DNA from 3 places in the Enterococcus hirae ATCC 9790 genome. Region 3 is predicted to be linked to each of the others. Evidence: predicted binding sites of a transcription regulator. Region 3 holds the regulator's gene; each other region holds the start of a gene.
The links. The regulator LexA, encoded in region 3, represses DNA repair genes until DNA is damaged. The targets are predictions, from matches to a motif close to CNAACANNTGTTNG.
Positions count from the first base shown of each region.

Region 1: EHR_RS02735 (Y-family DNA polymerase) is a predicted target of LexA. The motif match lies at 1,959-1,972, and genes of this name have one in related genera.
Region 2: recX (recombination regulator RecX) is a predicted target of LexA. The motif match lies at 1,461-1,474, and genes of this name have one in related genera.

Region 1 covers NC_018081.1:542,211-545,426, forward strand. The annotation lists gene EHR_RS02725 (DUF438 domain-containing protein) at 79-1,383, opposite strand; gene EHR_RS02730 (DUF1858 domain-containing protein) at 1,380-1,613, opposite strand; gene EHR_RS02735 (Y-family DNA polymerase) at 1,997-3,216, shown strand, end outside.
Region 2 covers NC_018081.1:2,814,386-2,817,601, forward strand. The annotation lists gene mutY (A/G-specific adenine glycosylase) at 1-657, opposite strand, end outside; gene recX (recombination regulator RecX) at 650-1,447, opposite strand; gene rlmD (23S rRNA (uracil(1939)-C(5))-methyltransferase RlmD) at 1,555-2,952, shown strand; gene EHR_RS13330 (YcjF family protein) at 3,116-3,216, opposite strand, start outside.
Region 3 covers NC_018081.1:2,400,511-2,403,726, forward strand. The annotation lists gene tkt (transketolase) at 1-657, opposite strand, end outside; gene EHR_RS11415 (DUF896 family protein) at 755-1,009, opposite strand; gene lexA (transcriptional repressor LexA) at 1,158-1,781, shown strand; gene EHR_RS11425 (hypothetical protein) at 2,289-2,507, shown strand; gene EHR_RS11430 (adenine phosphoribosyltransferase) at 2,783-3,216, opposite strand, start outside.

The DNA of each region.
Region 1 (3,216 bases), 970 kb from region 3:
TGTCCGGCTTCTACTTCTATAATCAAACGAGCCCAAAAGTGAGCTGAAATTGTTCTTTATTTTGAAATTTGCCCGCTCTTACAATCGTTTTTGTCCGTCTAACTTTTGGATCTCAGTAATATCTTGCGTGACTTCTAAGCACCCAAGATAATCACCTGTCTCATTTTTTAAAGCAAAGTAGCGAATATAAATTTTCCGTCCTCTCATATCAATCCAAAATTCTGCTGAATCCCTTGTTCCTGTACGGAAATCGTCAAGTATTTGTTGGACAAGATGCATGCTTTTTGGTGGATGACAGTTGACGACTTCACGACCAATGACAGAAGTAGTTCTTGGAAAGACCCGTTTCTTTCCTTCTGAGAAGAAACGAACCCGATCCTCATGATCAACAAATGTCAAATCCACAGGCAACACTTGAAACAAGGCAACTAATTGCTCCAACTGTAACGCTCCTGTCGGAAATTGCACAACTAAATCAGTCATAGGTGCTGTTTCGTCTTGAACTGCCTCTGACGTAAACTCTTCGATCCCAAGACCAGCAGCAATACCATCGGTCGTTTCTTTAGCTTTTTTAATGGCTAATTGACGAGCTGGTTCCCGTTCGCTTTCTTTTTCGAGTGATTCTTGGCTTGGCTTCCATGGAAGTGGTTCAGGGATAAACGCAAAACCGATATCAAAGCTGTCATGAGCGATTTGTTCCCAATCTTTAAGGCTAAACACATCTAAGGTCATGGGTACCATGATCTCCTCTTCCTTAAAAATCATCTCTTCAACTTCTGTTTTTACTGCTTCCCATTTTTCGGATAGCGGATTATAAGCCGCTTTGTCTGTAGCTAAATAAGCATTCAGCGCTTTGATCATTTCACGGATATCATCATCTACACCCCACATCACTTTAGGTGGGGCTGAGATTCCGTATTTTTCCATATAAGAAAAGATCAACGTTTCTTTTCGTGCATAATGCTTGTCGATCTGCAATAAATCAGTCAAAGCGTGTTGCAATCGTTCCTTTTGTGACCAATCTCCTTTAGCCATTTTTGCCAATAACCCGTCAATTTCATCCGTCAGTAACGACTGCAACACTTGGTTTTCTAACTTTAAGGTATGGATCGGGTGTCCTGGTTGTGCGTGTTCATAATTGGAATGATGGATCTCATTGATCGCTCCTTTAAAAACAGCTGCATGGATATTACATAACTTTTGGATTTCTGACGGATCAAGACCGCTTTGAATCAATGCTTTTTCCGCAGCAGTGATTTCTGTAACATCGACTCCCTCAAATTCTTCATTGAACAATCGTTTTGCTTCTTCAAAAGAACCACCTTTATGTAAAAGTGACAGGATTTCAACAATCCGTTCTTGTCGTTGATTCGTGGGTTTCATTTTACCAATCCTTTCACAATAAATCCTGATGTTTCAAAAGCAGTAACAATTTGTTCTAAAGGAATTTTTTTCATTTGAGCCCCTTTAGGAATCGTCATATAGCGACCAGCAGTTTGCAACATCCCAGGTTGGTTGATGGCATTAAATCCTAGCTCTGACATGATTTGTTTGACTTCTGGATATTCAGTAACTAATTCAAATAATGTTTTGGAAAAATCGATTTCTCTCATTTTACTTCCTCCTTCATTGAGAATCGTTCTCATTCGATCGGATTCATTATAAACGATTTTGTGCACTTTTACACGATAATTTCAAAGCAAATCTTTTTTACCATTCTAACGATGAGTATACCTAGGCTCATTCTTTTTTTGAGAGTAAAACTTATTAATGACTTTCTGATCAGCAAAAAATAAAATAACATTTTTTATTAAACGAGGAGGTCATCTAGCAATTTTTTCTTTCAATCTAATTTTGCTCCAGATACTACCTATTTCTCTAAACGATAAAAAGACAAATGTCTTCTTTTCTATTATTTTTTTACCCATTCCATCACGTTTTTTCGTTGACACAAAACGCGAACATGTGTTCTAATCAATAGGAAGAGGTGGCGAATATGATTCGAAATCAAAATCCAGTCTTTGATTACACAAAAGAACCTTCGAGAGATATTCTTTGCATCGATTGTAAGTCGTTTTATGCTTCTGTTGAGTGTGCCGAACGTCATTTAGATCCTCTAACAACCAAACTCGTCGTCATGTCCTATCCGTCAGGGAAAACCGATGAACGAGGTAGTGGCTTGATCTTAGCTGCTAGTCCAGCTGCAAAAAAAGCCTATCATATTACAAATATCAGTCGAGCAAGGGATTTACCCTTTCCCTATCCCGACGATCTTTATATGGTCCCTCCACGAATGGCTTACTACATGAAAAAAAATACCGAAATAAATGCTATTTATAAAAAGTACGTGGATGAAGAGAATCACCATGTCTATTCTGTTGATGAAAGCTTTCTTGATGTCACCAACAGCTTGAAACTTTTTAAAGTCAAAAGTGCTTGGGAATTAGCTGAAATCATCTACCGGGATGTCTACCAACAAACAGGAATCCATACAACTATTGGGATTGGTGATAACCCACTACTAGCTAAGTTAGCGTTGGATAACGGTTCTAAAGGAAAAGAGCGAATGGCCGAATGGCGCTATGCAGATGTAGCAGACAATGTTTGGCGTATTCCTTCTCTCACCGATTTTTGGGGAATTGGTCATCAGACAGCGAAACGGCTCAAACGACTGGGGATTCATTCTGTTTATGATTTAGCTCATGCGGATTATTACCAATTAAAAGAAAAATTCGGAGTGATTGGCACCCAGCTTTTTGCCCATGCTTGGGGAATTGATCGAAGTTTTTTAGGAGAAGACTATACCCCCAAATCAAAAAGTATTGGGAATAGTCAAATTTTGAATCGTGATTATACAAGGCGTGAAGAACTTGAAATCGTTCTTAAAGAAATGGCTGATCAAGTCGGAACTCGTCTGCGGCGTGAACATGCGAAAGCGCAAGTTGTTAGCTTGTGGATGGGCTACTCTTTAGGTTATCGAGATCGTCTAGGGAAAACTGGATTTCATCAACAACTAAAAGTGGAGCCGACAAATTCTAGTCATGAACTCAGTCTCATTTTATTGAATCTTTTTCGTAAACATTACCAGCATCAAGACATTCGCAGTGTCGGTGTCAACTGCTCCAAACTAATTTACACAGACAGTCTGCAATTGAATCTATTTGCAGATCCCGATGAACAAGTCAACGATGCCAAAATCGATTTTGTCGTTGATCG
Region 2 (3,216 bases), 410 kb from region 3:
AGCTAAGCAAAATGATTGGATCGGACATGATTCACAATTAGGTGAAGTAGGTGTACAAATGGCCGATCCTAGATCCATCATTGCTTGGTTAAACTCACCAGGATGCTTTTCATCAATGATCTTACGCATCGCCTCATCAAAAATTTTCCGACTAGAAGCTTTGGCGATGTCAGCTTCAATACAAAATAAGCGACTCACGACTCTCATGACATTCCCGTCGATTGCTGGTTCTGGCAAACCAAAAGCAATACTTGAAATAGCGCCTGTAGTATAAGGGCCAATCCCTTTCAATGAACTGATTTCTTCTGGTGTTTGCGGCATACGTCCATCAAATTCTGTCATGATCTGTTGGGCAGCAGCTTGGATATTTCGAACGCGAGAATAATACCCCAATCCTTCCCAAGCCTTTAAAAGTTTTTCTTCTGGTGCCGCAGCTAACGCTTCAATAGTCGGAAACCATTCCATAAAGCGATAAAAATAAGCAATTACCGTATCTACACGGGTTTGTTGAAGCATGATTTCAGAAATCCAGATACGATAAGGATCACGATCATAGCGCCAAGGTAGATTGCGTTTTTCTTTTTCGTACCAGCCAACAAATTGCGTTTGAAACTGTGCGATTTCCTCTTCCGTCCATTTTTCCCATTCTTTATTCACTTGCTTCTTCCTTTTCTACGATAAATCGTTGGATCATTTCTAAATCAAATCCTTTTTGATATAAGCTTTGTTTGATTTTTAAATTACGTTTTTTCGGTTCAAATCTCTCATTTTTACGCCATAACTTGTCTCCTTGTGAAACTAATGCTTCATATTCAGCGTCTTCATCCGTTTCTTGTGGTAAATGGGCGATGGCTTGTTGGATCGCCTCTTGGGTGAATCCCTTTGTCATCAAGTTTTGTTGAATTTTTCTAAAAAGTTCTTTATGACTTTTCCCATGATTTTTATTGAATAATTTTTCTGCCGTTTGCGATGCTATCGCTATTTGTTCTTCTTCTGGATATTGCAACAGTGCCTGCTCGATGATTTCCGGTTTCAAACCCTTTTGTTGTAATTGCTGAGCTATTTTTTTTGGTCCTTTGTCACTTAGTCGTACATTTGTCCGCACGTAGCTTTCACCATAGACGAGGTCATTGATCAAATCTAATTCCTTTAAACGATCCACGATCTTATTACGGTCAGCTAGTTCAATCTCTTTTTCTTTCAAATAAGTTCTAATTTCTTTTTCCGAACGCAATTGATAACTTAGATAATTGAGCGCTTGTTGGAGACCAAAGTCAAACCCACTACTTTTCTTGATTTCCTCAATTGTTTCTTCTGTTAATTCTTGTCCCTTTAACAAGCGGTAACGCACCAAGATATCTTCTGAAACCTTCAAAGAATCTCCTTCAGATAATTCGACTTGATAAAATGGACCTTTGCCTTTACTGATCCTAGTAACTGTTATCATTGAGTTACCTCCTCGAACGTATATTCTTATCATAACATAGAAAATCCCCATCGCTATTAATAATATGTTAGAATAAAACCACACTATTAGAAAAAAGGAAGATACTTATGACAGAAACCATTGTCAAAAACGGCCAAACCATCCCTTTAAAAATCAAACGACTGGGTATCAACGGTGAAGGGATCGGTTATTTCAAACGTTTGATCATCTTTGTCCCTTATGCACTGCCCAAAGAAGAAGTTCTTGTCAAGATCACGAAAGCAACACCTCGCTATGCGGAAGCTCGGTTAATCAAAGTCAAAAAGCAAAGCAAGGATCGAGTGGTGGCGCCTTGTCCAGTGTATTATGAATGTGGTGGCTGTCAGCTTCAACATTTAGCATATCAGGCGCAACTTGATTTCAAAAAAGATTTGCTTATGCAAGCGCTAGAAAAATTCAAACCGGCTGGCTTTCGTTCTTACAAATTACGTCCAACGATTGGCATGGAAGAACCATGGCATTACCGAAACAAAGCACAATTCCAATTAAGAAAAAATAAGAAAACACAACAAATCGAAGCTGGGCTATATCAAGCAAATTCCCATGAACTTGTGCCATTAATCGATTGCTTAGTTCAAGAACCACAGACACAGAAAGTGATGAATACGGTCGTCGAGTTATTGAATAAGTATGACCTTCCTATCTATGATGAACGGAGCAACAGTGGCATTTTTCGGACGATCATGGTACGTGTTGGAATAAAAACGGGTGAATTACAAGTTGTATTTATTACTCGTAGTCAAAAATTTCCACAAAAAAATGCAATCATCCGTGACATTAACCAACAATTGCCAGAGGTTGTTTCAATCATGCAAAATGTTCAACCTGCTAAAACTTCTCTCGTAATGGGCGATGAAACAATCCACCTTTGGGGAAAAGATGCTATTGAAGAACATCTCAATGAAGTTACTTTTGATCTCTCACCACGAGCTTTTTTCCAGTTGAATCCGCAACAAACAGAAGTCCTTTATAATGAAGGAATCAAAGCACTCGCGATCCAACCAAATGAAACGATCGTAGATGCTTACTGTGGTGTGGGAACGATTGGTTTAAGTGTAGCAAAACAAGCGAGAGAAATCCGTGGAATGGATGTGATTCCTCAGGCTATTGATGATGCACGTAAAAACGCTCAACGTTTAGGGTATACTAATACCCATTATGAAGTTGGAACTGCTGAAGAATTATTACCAAAATGGCTTGAAGAAGGATTTGAACCAGATGGGATCATTGTCGATCCCCCTCGTACAGGGCTTGATCCCCAGTTGATTCAATCGATCCTCAACTATCCGCCAACGAAATTAGTATATATTTCCTGCAACGTCTCAACCTTAGCACGAGATCTGGGACAATTAAGTAAGAAATTCAAAGTGGAATATTTGCAGTCAGTGGATATGTTTCCCCAAACGGCTCGATGTGAAGTCGTTGTAAAATTGACTAGAAGATCAAGTGTTACCAGCAAAAACTAGCTGAACTTTTTTCGGTACTTTTTCTGCTCGTCTGACTTAACTCAACCTAAGTAAATAAAAAACATCCAAAACACAGCTCTGTGTTTTGGATGTTTTTGTTATGCAATAGTTCATGATTGTCCACTTTTTTAACTCTTACTAATTCAATTTATCCACTAAATATTTACTTTTTGATACTTTTTAATGCACGAAACAATGTCTGGGATTGTCCTTTGAATGACATGACTTGTTCAAATATATCTTCCCCATCATTCAGCATCTTTA
Region 3 (3,216 bases):
TTTAACCAAAATATGTTGCCAGCCATAAGCTTCATAACGAGCTCCTACATTTTCAGTGAAAGCTTTTGAAGTAGGACCATCTAATGAAATATCATTTGAATCATACAATACGATCAATTTACCTAATTTCATGTGAGCAGCCATTGAACTTGCTTCTTGCGAAACGCCTTCCATCAAGTCGCCGTCGCCACAAAGAGAATAAGTATAGTGATCTACCACTTTGAAGTTTTCTCTGTTATATGTTGCTGCCAAGTGAGCTTCTGCCATTGCCATACCTACAGCCATAGCGATTCCTTGTCCTAACGGTCCAGTTGTTGCTTCTACTCCGTCAGTATGATTGACCTCTGGATGTCCAGGTGTTTTTGAATCCCATTGACGGAATTGTTTTAAGTCATCGATTGTGACTTGATAACCTGATAAATGTAGTAAGCTGTATAACATTGCCGAACCATGTCCTGCGGATAAGACAAAACGGTCACGGTCAACCCAATTTTTTGAAGTCGTTGGGTTCACTTTCAAATGTTTCGTCCAGAGTGCATATGCCATTGGGGCTGCCCCCATTGGTAACCCTGGGTGTCCAGAATTTGCCTTTTGAACTGCTTCAATACTTAATGTACGGATCGTGTTAACGCCAAGTTGGTCGATTTTGTCGAACAAAATAACCCCTCCTATTAATTTAGGTTTTTTTACCTTTATTTCTTACTTACTAATTTTATTAGATACGTCTAGAAAAAGCAATGTTTTTTAGTAATTATTACTGAAACTTATTTCCTCGACGATGTAAGCCTTTTTCACGTTGGATTTCTTTCAATTTTTCTGGAGTGACATCGTTACCTTCTGGATCAACGATTTTCATCCCTTCGATATGGTGTCGCATCCCAGAACGAAAAGCAGACAGATACTCTTCTCTTAACGCCAATTGTTCTTTTTCTTCGTCAGCTGTTAAGCCTTCTGTTTTCTTTTTTTGGGCCAGTTCGTTGATGCGGGTAATTTTTTCCGGTGATAACATAGCAAGTCCTCCTTTTTACTCTACTTCATATTATATAAAAATCACGAAAAAAACAACTAGTATAAAATATTTTAAATACGAACATTTGTTTGAAAGAAGTAGTTTTATGTGGTACTATTTAATTATTAATTGAAAGAAGGTGTACTCTGTGGCCCGACAAACCGAAACCAGACAAATCGAAGTCTTACGATATATCCACGAGCAAGTTTCCCAAAAAGGCTACCCACCAACTGTTCGGGAGATCGGAGAAGCGGTTCAGCTTTCTTCTACCTCCACAGTTCACGGTCATCTTGCACGATTGGAAAAAAAAGGATTTATTCAACGTGACCCTACGAAACCACGTGCAATCGAATTAACAAAACAAGGATTAGCCAAAATAGGGGTAAAACCTTCCACGATTCCAGTGCTTGGTGTGGTCACTGCAGGTGAACCGATTTTAGCAGTTGAAGATGCGTCCGATTTCTTTCCGATCCCTCCTAACCTTTCTTCTGAAGATGGAAGCTTGTTCATGTTGACGATCCGCGGAGAAAGTATGATCAATGCAGGAATTTTAGACGGAGATAATGTAATTGTCCGTAAACAAGAAACTGCCCAAAACGGGGATATCGTGATTGCAATGACCGCCGAAGATGAAGCGACTTGTAAACGATTCTATAAAGAAAAAAATCATTTTCGTTTACAACCGGAAAACGATCTTCTTGAACCGATCATTTTAGATCAAGTCTCTATTTTAGGTCGAGTCGTTGGGCTCTACCGCAGTCATATCTATTAAAGACGATTTTTTTGACTAGACTTAAGTGAAGGTCTTACTCGCATACTCATTTATTTGCAGTAACTGCTATATCTATCAATAAAGACTGAAAAACCCGGGGCAAAGTGTCTCGGGTTCTTTAATGGGCATTAAGATGGATAAACGATGATTAAGTGTCCATAAACGGCCTGAGTTTTTTCTCTTGTGCTTTCCTCACTCCTTAAATAAAATGCACCGATCTCCTACTTTTTTGTCGATCTTTGTCGTATTTCCATTTCGATTTTTTTCATTTGGTACCACTACAATCGTCATTTACCTACCATGATCTGCGGCATGATTTAGATCAAATACAGCTAACTGCTTTGAATACGGTAAATAAGCAAATGACCTGTGCTGGTTTAAAAAAATTCTGAGTATTACACACATAGATTTCGATCTTTTTTGTTCTTCCCTCTTTACAAAACGAACAAAAGTTCGTATACTAATTATACGAACTTTTGTTCGCATAAAATAATGAGGTGAGAAATCATGAAATCAATGAGACGTCTTGGCTTAGTATTAATGGTATTATTTTTAGGCATTATTATTGGTAATTTTGGTATGCGTACAGCATTGTTGATCTTTGTTCCGTTGTTTTCTTTATGGTTTATGTTGTGGGATGAAAAGAAATACCGTCAGTCTGAACGGCGTCGGATTCATGATGACACTTTTTATCCAGACTCCTATTATCGATCGAGACACTCTTGATCTTGACCCATAAAGAATCCTGAATAACGAAATAAAAAAACACATATGTAAGAGTCAGAAAACGGCTCATGCACAAAAAAGTAGTCGATTGTTCCCCCCCATCAAAAAACAATTGACTACTTTTACAAATACACCTGCACAAACTAAAAATAGTGAGCAAGCGTACTTGGGATTGCTTGACAAAAAAGAGAGTGGGACAATTAGTCAGAAAAAATCTGATTAACGTCCCACTTCTTTTTACATTTATTTTTAATGTTTATTAAGCAAAAAATCGTTTAATATTCCATCAAGGTGATCATATCATATCCTTCGATTTTTTCACGACCATCTAAGTCCATTAGTTCGATCAAGAAAGCACAGCCAACAACGACACCGCCCAATTTTTCTACTAATTCGATCGTTGCTTTGATCGTTCCCCCTGTAGCCAATAAGTCATCACAAATCAAGACTCTTTGTCCAGGTTGGATCGCGTCTTTATGGAGTGTCAATGTATCTGTACCGTATTCCAGTCCGTAAGTTACTTCGATCGTTTCACGAGGCAACTTCCCTTTTTTACGTACAGGTGCAAATCCAACTCCTAATTCGTAAGCTACAGGACAGCCAACGATGAATCCTCGCGCTTCTGGTCCTACAACCATATCGATTCTTTTTTCTTTCGCATAATCTACGATCTGTTTCGTTGCTTCTCTGTAGGCATCTCCATCAGCCA